Regions from separate parts of the Pseudomonas sp. SG20052 genome, predicted to be linked through region 2. Evidence: predicted binding sites of a transcription regulator. Region 2 holds the regulator's gene; the other holds the start of a gene.
The links. Region 2 encodes sigma-54, which starts transcription at its own class of promoters, with help from an activator protein. Its sites were predicted from a motif close to ANTGGCATNNANNTTGCTNT; they were not measured.
Positions count from the first base shown of each region.

Region 1: a site for sigma-54 is predicted at 2,090-2,109, ahead of glnA (glutamate--ammonia ligase). Genes of this name have one in related genera too.

Region 1 is NZ_CP134498.1:434,580-438,769, reverse strand. Features, by position in the region: gene typA (translational GTPase TypA) at 1-281, opposite strand, end outside; gene thiI (tRNA uracil 4-sulfurtransferase ThiI) at 421-1,875, opposite strand; gene glnA (glutamate--ammonia ligase) at 2,206-3,612, shown strand; gene RHP74_RS02080 (DUF4124 domain-containing protein) at 3,916-4,190, shown strand, end outside.
Region 2 is NZ_CP134498.1:1,086,245-1,090,434, forward strand. Features, by position in the region: gene RHP74_RS04775 (HPr family phosphocarrier protein) at 1-164, opposite strand, end outside; gene rapZ (RNase adapter RapZ) at 180-1,037, opposite strand; gene ptsN (PTS IIA-like nitrogen regulatory protein PtsN) at 1,040-1,504, opposite strand; gene hpf (ribosome hibernation-promoting factor, HPF/YfiA family) at 1,517-1,825, opposite strand; gene RHP74_RS04795 (RNA polymerase factor sigma-54) at 1,900-3,393, opposite strand; gene lptB (LPS export ABC transporter ATP-binding protein) at 3,578-4,190, opposite strand, start outside.

The sequences.
Region 1 (4,190 bases), 650 kb from region 2:
GAGTCAACCATCGACATTACGCGTTCAACTTCGCCGCCGAAGTCGGCGTGGCCCGGGGTGTCCACGATGTTGATGTGGTAGCCGTTCCAGTTGATGGCGGTGTTTTTCGCCAGAATGGTAATACCGCGTTCTTTCTCCTGGTCGTTGGAGTCCATCACGCGCTCGTCGTTGAGCTCGTTGCGCTCCAGGGTGCCGGATTGACGCAAGAGTTTGTCTACCAGGGTGGTCTTACCATGGTCAACGTGAGCAATGATGGCGATGTTGCGTAGATTTTCGATCACTTGTGTATCTCGATCAGAGGATTCGGTGTGCTGACAAGTCTTGGCAGCGATTAACAGTAGAGTCCGGCAAAGCCGTTACAGCTTGACGGCGGCGTCGGGGGGCCGGTGACGCAGGCCACAGGCAAACAGCCCCGGGCACTTAGCTCGGTCGATAAACGCGCACATTGGCATGCCCCTCACTGAGCAAATGGTGGGCATGCAGGCGACTCATCACGCCTTTGTCGCAATACAGCAGGTACTGGCGAGTAGGGTCCAGTTCCTTGAAACGAGCGTTCAATGCATAAAACGGCATCGTTTGTACCTCAATGCCAGCAAGGCCCAGCGGGTCGTCTTCAGCGGCATCCGGGTGACGGATGTCGATGACGATCTGACCAGCCAACGCTTCGCTGACTTCTTCGATCTGCAAGTCCTGGCCCAATTCGTCGATCACGCGATCGATCGGCACCAGTTTGGCGTTCTCGAGCGCACGCTCAAGTACTGCCATGTCGAACTGTTGTTCTTCGTACTCCACGCGCGGACGCTTGGCGTGGGTCTTGGGGTTCACCGAGATGACCCCGCAATATTCCGGCATGTGCTTGGCGAAGTCGGCAGTACCGATTTCGTTGGCCAGGTCGATGATGTCCTGCTTGTGACTGGCGATCAGCGGACGCAAGACCAGCTTGTCGGTCACGCAGTCGATCACGGACAGGTTCGGCAGTGTCTGGCTCGACACCTGGGAAATCGCCTCGCCGGTAACCAGCGCTTCGATGTCCAGCCGATCGGCAATACGGGAAGCAGCGCGCAACATCATACGCTTCAAAACTACACCCATATGACTGTTATCGACTTTCCCGAGAATTTCTCCCAGTACTTCCTCGAATGGCACACTCACAAATAACACGCGTTGGGAGCTGCCGTACTTCTTCCAGATGAAGTGCGCGACTTCCATGACGCCCAGTTCATGGGCCCGCCCGCCCAGATTAAAGAAGCAGAAATGGCTCATCAGGCCGCGGCGCATGATCTGGTACGCAGCCACCGTGGAATCGAACCCACCCGACATCAGCACAAGCGTCTGTTCCAGGGCGCCCAGCGGATAACCGCCGATGCTGTTGTGCTGGCTGTGGATCACGAACAACCGTTTGTCGCGAATTTCGAGGCGGACTTCGATTTCCGGCTCTTTCAGCGAGATTCCCGCGGCGCCGCACTGACGACGCAGTTGGCTGCCGACGTATTTCTCGACGTCCATCGAACTGAATTCGTGCTTGCCGGCACGCTTGCAGCGCACCGAAAAGATCTTCCCGGCCAGCGCATCACCGAAGTGCTGCTTGCACTTGGCGACGATGTCGTCGAAGTCGCCCAGCGGGTATTCATCGACTTGCAGGAAATGCGCGATGCCCGGCATGCAGCTCAGGCGCTCGGTCATCTCCTTCAGGGCTTTGGGCTCGCTGACGCGGGTTTCCAGCTCGAGATTGTCCCACACACCGTTCACCACCACAGCCGGGTCCAGGTCGCGGAGCACGGTACGGATATTTTTGGCCAACTGGCGGATGAAACGCATCCGTACCGGGCGGCTCTTGATGGTGATCTCGGGGAAGACTTTTACGATTAATTTCATGAAAACAGCGCGCGCAGGCCCAGCCGAAAAAGGGGGGCGCGGATTATAGCGGAAATTGCTCAAGGTTTAACCAGTTAATGTGCAGAAGGTTTTGCGCGCACCAAAACAGGTCATTTGATGATTTTAACGCTACATTGTAGGGCGAGATTTTCCGCTTACAGACGCTTTGTGCCTTTATAAGCGTGATATTGGGGCAAAAAACCCATGCTGGGGCACTGGCATGCAATTTGCTCCCTTGTGAGGCAGGTTGCCTTGGCAGAGTATTCGCGCCGGCATCACCCACATTCTAAGGGCATCCACTACTAAGCCCGAAGCCACCCGGAGGACACTATGTCGAAGTCGGTTCAACTCATCAAAGATCATGACGTCAAGTGGATTGATCTGCGCTTCACGGACACCAAAGGCACTCAGCACCACGTGACCATGCCGGCTCGCGACGCGCTGGATGAAGCTTTCTTCGAAGAAGGCAAAATGTTCGACGGTTCCTCCATCGCTGGCTGGAAAGGCATCGAAGCCTCCGACATGATCCTGATGCCGGACGACAGCACTGCCGTTCTCGACCCGTTCACCGAAGAGCCGACCCTGATTCTGGTTTGCGACGTGATCGAGCCTTCGACCATGCAAGGCTACGACCGTGACCCACGTGCGATCGCCAAGCGTGCCGAGGAATACCTGAAGTCGACCGGTATCGGCGACACCGTATTCGTAGGTCCAGAGCCAGAATTCTTCATCTTCGACGAAGTGAAGTTCAAGTCCGACATCTCCGGTTCGATGTTCAAGATCTACTCCGAACAAGGTTCGTGGATGTCCGACCAGGACGTGGAAGGCGGCAACAAAGGCCACCGTCCAGGCGTCAAAGGCGGCTACTTCCCGGTTCCGCCGTTCGACCACGACCATGAAATCCGTACCTCCATGTGCAACGCCATGGAAGAGATGGGCCTGGTTATCGAAGTTCACCACCACGAAGTGGCCACTGCCGGCCAGAACGAAATCGGTGTGAAGTTCAACACCCTGGTGGCCAAGGCTGACGAAGTTCAGACCCTGAAGTACTGCGTACACAACGTGGCTGATGCCTACGGCCGCACCGCGACCTTCATGCCTAAGCCGCTGTACGGCGATAACGGTTCGGGTATGCACGTTCACCTGTCCATCGCCAAAGATGGCAAGAACACCTTCGCTGGCGAAGGCTATGCCGGCCTGTCCGACACCGCCCTGTACTTCATCGGCGGCATCATCAAGCACGGTAAGGCCCTGAACGGCTTCACCAACCCGTCGACCAACTCCTACAAGCGTCTGGTCCCAGGTTTCGAAGCGCCGGTAATGCTGGCCTACTCGGCTCGTAACCGTTCCGCTTCGATCCGTATTCCTTACGTGTCCAGCCCTCGCGCTCGCCGTATCGAAGCCCGCTTCCCGGATCCAGCAGCCAACCCGTACCTGGGCTTCGCTGCACTGTTGATGGCTGGCCTGGACGGCATCCAGAACAAGATCCACCCTGGCGACGCAGCTGACAAAAACCTGTACGACCTGCCGCCTGAAGAGGCGAAAGAGATCCCACAAGTTTGCGGCAGCCTGAAAGAAGCCCTGGAAGAGCTGGACAAAGGTCGCGCGTTCCTGACCAAAGGCGGCGTGTTCTCCGATGACTTCATCGACGCTTACATCGCTCTGAAAAGCGAAGAAGAAATCAAGGTCCGCACCTTCGTACACCCACTGGAATATGAGCTGTACTACAGCTGCTGATCCGGTAGCGCCTGCGCAAGCGGCGTGACAAGAAAGAGGCCTCCTTCGGGAGGTCTTTTTTATGCCCGCGATTCAACAAGCGCTGAAAAACCCTGTGGGAGTGAGACCGGCTTCCCGGCGATGGCATTGTTTCATTCAATATTGATGTTGGCTGATCCACCGTTATCGCGAGCAGGCTCACTCCTACAGGGTTTTGTTGTGTTTGGGAGATCCCTGTAAATCATGCCCGGATGTTTTTGAATTGGGTCAACCGCCACCCCTGACCTATGCTGCACCCCAACGCTTTTGTTTCTGGTCGATTTTATGGGTCGTGGTTTTCTTCTGATGTGGCTGCTGATCGCCCTGCCCGCCGCAGCGCAGATCTATAAGTACACTGACGCCTCCGGCAACACCGCCTACAGCAATCAGCCACCCGATGGCGTCAAGACGCAGCCGGTCGAGTTGCCACCGCTCAACAGCGTTGCGCCTCAGGCACCTCCCGCGCCCGCTGCCGAAGCCAGCAACCGCGAGCCGCCGCGCAGCGCCTATGAGGTGCTGGAGTTGACCGGTTTACCCACCGACGAAGCCCTGCGCGCCAA
Region 2 (4,190 bases):
AGCATCATCATGGCCATGATGCTTTTGCCATCGACCGCGGATTCTGGCGTACGTCCTACTCTGATGGTGCAACCCGGGAACTGACCCGCAACGCCAACGAATTTTGCCGAAGCGCGGGCATGAAGGCCCAGCTTGTTGATGATTTCAATTTCCCGAGCAGGCATCGCGATGTGAATCCTTTAGCTGAGGTCGCGGTGGCGAACCTGGACGTTCTTCAGGGATTGTTGCAGGACCTGGCCCAGACGTTCGGTCAGGTAGACGGAGCGGTGATGCCCGCCGGTGCAGCCAATGGCAATGGTGACATAAGCGCGGTTGCTGGCGGCAAAGCGCGGCAACCACTTGAGCAGGTAAGTGGAGATGTCCTGGAACATCTCTTCGACGTCCGGTTGTGCCGCCAGGTATTCGGCCACCGGTTGATCAAGCCCTGATTGGTCGCGCAATTCCGGCTTCCAGTAAGGGTTGGGCAGGCAGCGCACGTCGAACACCAGGTCTGCATCAACCGGCATGCCCCGCTTGAACCCGAAAGATTCCACCAGGAACGCAGTGCCGCTATCTGGCTGGTTCAGCAGACGCAGCTTGATGGTATCGCGCAGCTGATACAGGTTCAGGTTGGTGGTGTTCACCTTGAGGTCCGCCAGATCGGCGATCGGCCCCAGCAAACTGGTTTCGTCCTGAATCGCCTCCGCCAACGAACGGTGGGCAGTACTCAGTGGGTGGCGGCGGCGGGTTTCCGAGAAGCGTTTGAGCAACGTTTCTTCGTCGGCGTCCAGGTACAGCACATCACACTTGATATGCCGGCTGCGGACTTCTTCAAGCAATTCCGGAAACCGCGACAGGTGACTAGGCAGGTTGCGAGCATCGATGGATACCGCGACCAGCGGTTGTGCCAGCTCGGTATGAATCAGCGCGCGCTCGGCCAGTTCCGGCAGCAATCCGGCGGGCAGGTTGTCGATGCAGTAGTAGCCGTTGTCCTCGAGAACATCGAGTGCGGTACTTTTACCTGAGCCGGATCGGCCACTGACGATGATCAAGCGCATGGTTAATGACCGTTTTGCTCGTCCAGGACAACCTGATACAAGGCTTCATTGCTCGGGGCGCTGCGCAGTTTTTCGCGCACTTCCTTGCGGTCGAGCATGCTGGCGATCTGGCGCAGTAACTCCAGGTGCGCATCGGTAGCGGCTTCCGGGACCAGCAGAACGAACAGCAGGTCGACCGGGGCGCCGTCGATGGCGTCGAAATCAATGGGTGCATCAAGGTGCATCAGGGCGCTGATGGGCGAGGTGCAGCCCTTCAGGCGGCAGTGGGGAATGGCGATGCCGTTGCCAAAACCGGTTGAGCCGAGTTTTTCACGGGCAATCAGAGCCTCGAAGACATCTTGCATCTCCAGATCCGGCACTTCTTTGTGGATAAGGTTGGCAATTTGCTCGAGGGCTTTCTTTTTACTGCCGCCCGGCACGTTCACGAGGGAACGGCCGGGGGTCAGGATGCTTTCAAGTCGGATCATGGGTTGGGAGTGTTAACGACCGGTCGCGCCCTGGAGGAGGCTTTGGGTCTTTTCCTTATGCTTTTTGAGTTGTTTATCCAGCTTGTCGGTCAGTGCGTCGATCGCCGCGTACATATCGGTATGCTCCGCGTTTGCGACCACTTCATTGCCGGGAATATGCAGCGTGGCTTCGATTTTCTGCTTGAGCTTTTCGACCGTCATTGTGACCTGCACGTTGGTGATCTTGTCGAAATGCCTCTCTAATCGTTCGAGTTTTTCGCCGATGTAGGTGCGAAGAGGTTCGGTCACTTCCAGTTGGTGTCCACTGATGTTGACTTGCATACAGCTTCTCCTTCGTTGCCAGTGCATAAAGCGGCAGGCAGAAATGCCTGCCACTGGAACGCTGTGGCGTGGCTCTACATCAACCGCTTGCGTTCGCTCGAAGGCGCGATCCCGAGGGATTCACGGTACTTGGCGACGGTGCGGCGAGCCACCTGAATGCCTTGTGCCTCCAGTAAACCAGCGATCTTGCTGTCACTCAACGGCTTTTTCTGATTTTCAGCAGCAACCAGTTTTTTGATGATCGCGCGGATCGCCGTGGACGAGCATTCACCGCCTTCGGAGGTGCTGACGTGGCTGGAGAAAAAGTATTTCAGTTCATATATGCCCCGAGGGGTATGCATGAATTTTTGCGTGGTGACCCGTGAAATCGTCGACTCGTGCATCCCCACCGCTTCGGCGATGTCATGCAGGACCAGCGGCTTCATCGCTTCGTCGCCGTATTCAAGAAAGCCGCGCTGATGCTCGACGATCTGAGTGGCTACTTTCATCAGGGTTTCGTTGCGGCTTTGCAGGCTCTTGATGAACCAGCGGGCCTCTTGCAACTGATTGCGCATGAAGGTGTTGTCGGCGCTGGTGTCGGCGCGGCGCACAAAACCGGCGTATTGGGCGTTGACCCGCAGCCGTGGCACCGATTCCTGGTTCAGCTCGACCAGCCAGCGCTCATTGTCCTTGCGCACGATCACGTCAGGGACAACATATTCGGCTTCACTGGACTCGATCTGCGAGCCCGGGCGCGGGTTGAGGCTCTGCACCAGCTCGATGACCTGGCGCAGCTCATCTTCCTTGAGCTTCATGCGACGCATCAGCTGGCTGTAATCGCGGCTGCCGAGCAGGTCGATGTAGTCGGTGACCAGGCGTTTCGCTTCGGCCAGCCAAGGCGTCTTGGCAGGCAGTTGGCGCAATTGCAGCAGCAGGCATTCGCCCAGGTTGCGGGCGCCAATGCCGGCCGGTTCGAATTGCTGGATGCGGTGCAGGACGGCTTCGATCTCGTCCAGTTCGATGTCCAGTTCCGGATCGAAGGCCTCGAGAATTTCCTCGAGGGTTTCGTCCAGGTAGCCCTGATTGTTGATGCAGTCGATCAGGGTCACGGCGATCAGACGATCGGTGTCGGACATCGGTGCCAGGTTCAGTTGCCACAACAAATGGCTTTGCAGGCTTTCACCGGCCGATGTGCGGGTGGTGAAATCCCACTCGTCGTCATCGTTGCTCGGCAAGCTGCTGGCGCTGGTCTGGTAGACGTCTTCCCACGCGGTATCAACGGGCAGCTCGTTGGGAATGCGCTCGTTCCAGTCGCCTTCCTCGAGGTTATCCACCGTCGGGGCGGTTTCCTGGTAGGAGGGTTCCGAAATGTCGGCGTTGGGGAGCTGTTCGGCTTTGTCGGCCAAGGGGTCGGCGTTATCGAAGTCGTCGCCTTCTTCCTGGCGTTCGAGCATCGGATTGGACTCCAGGGCCTCCTGGATTTCCTGTTGCAGGTCCAGGGTCGACAATTGGAGCAGGCGGATGGCCTGTTGCAGCTGCGGTGTCATCGTCAGCTGCTGGCCCATTCTCAAGACTAGCGATGGTTTCATGGCAGGGGCTTAACACCTTATTCGCCGGCGCACATGCGCCATCCACTACAGGGCGCCGGAGCGCCAAACATAAGCAAATTATATGCCCGAAACTGCAGCGTTTGCCTAGAGCGCTGTAACAATAAAAAAGTATTGATTTTTTATCGAGACGAGCGCTCGGACAATCAGCCAGACACCTTACTGCTTAAAGGCGGAATTCATGGCCCAGATACACTTCCTTAACCAGTTCGTTGGCCAGGATGGTGGCGGAGTCACCTTCGGCGATCAGTTGACCATCGTTGACGATGTAGGCGGTTTCGCAGATATCCAGGGTTTCACGGACGTTGTGGTCAGTGATCAGCACGCCAATGCCTTTGGCCTTGAGGTGGTAGATGATCTGCTTGATGTCGCCCACCGAAATAGGGTCCACACCGGCGAATGGTTCGTCGAGGAGGATGAATTTCGGGTTGGTGGCCAGTGCCCGGGCGATTTCCACCCGACGACGTTCACCACCGGACAGGCTCATGCCTAGGTTGTCGCGGATGTGGCTGATGTGGAATTCCTGCAGCAGGCTTTCCAGTTCCTTGCGACGCTCGGCCTTGTCGAGTTCCTTGCGGGTCTCGAGGATGGCCATGATGTTATCGGCGACCGAGAGTTTGCGGAAGATCGACGCTTCTTGCGGAAGATAGCCGATACCGGCCTTCGCACGACCGTGCATTGGCTGGTGGCTGACGTCCAGGTCGTCGATCAGCACGCGACCCTGATCGGCCTGCACCAGGCCGACGATCATGTAGAAACAGGTGGTCTTGCCGGCGCCG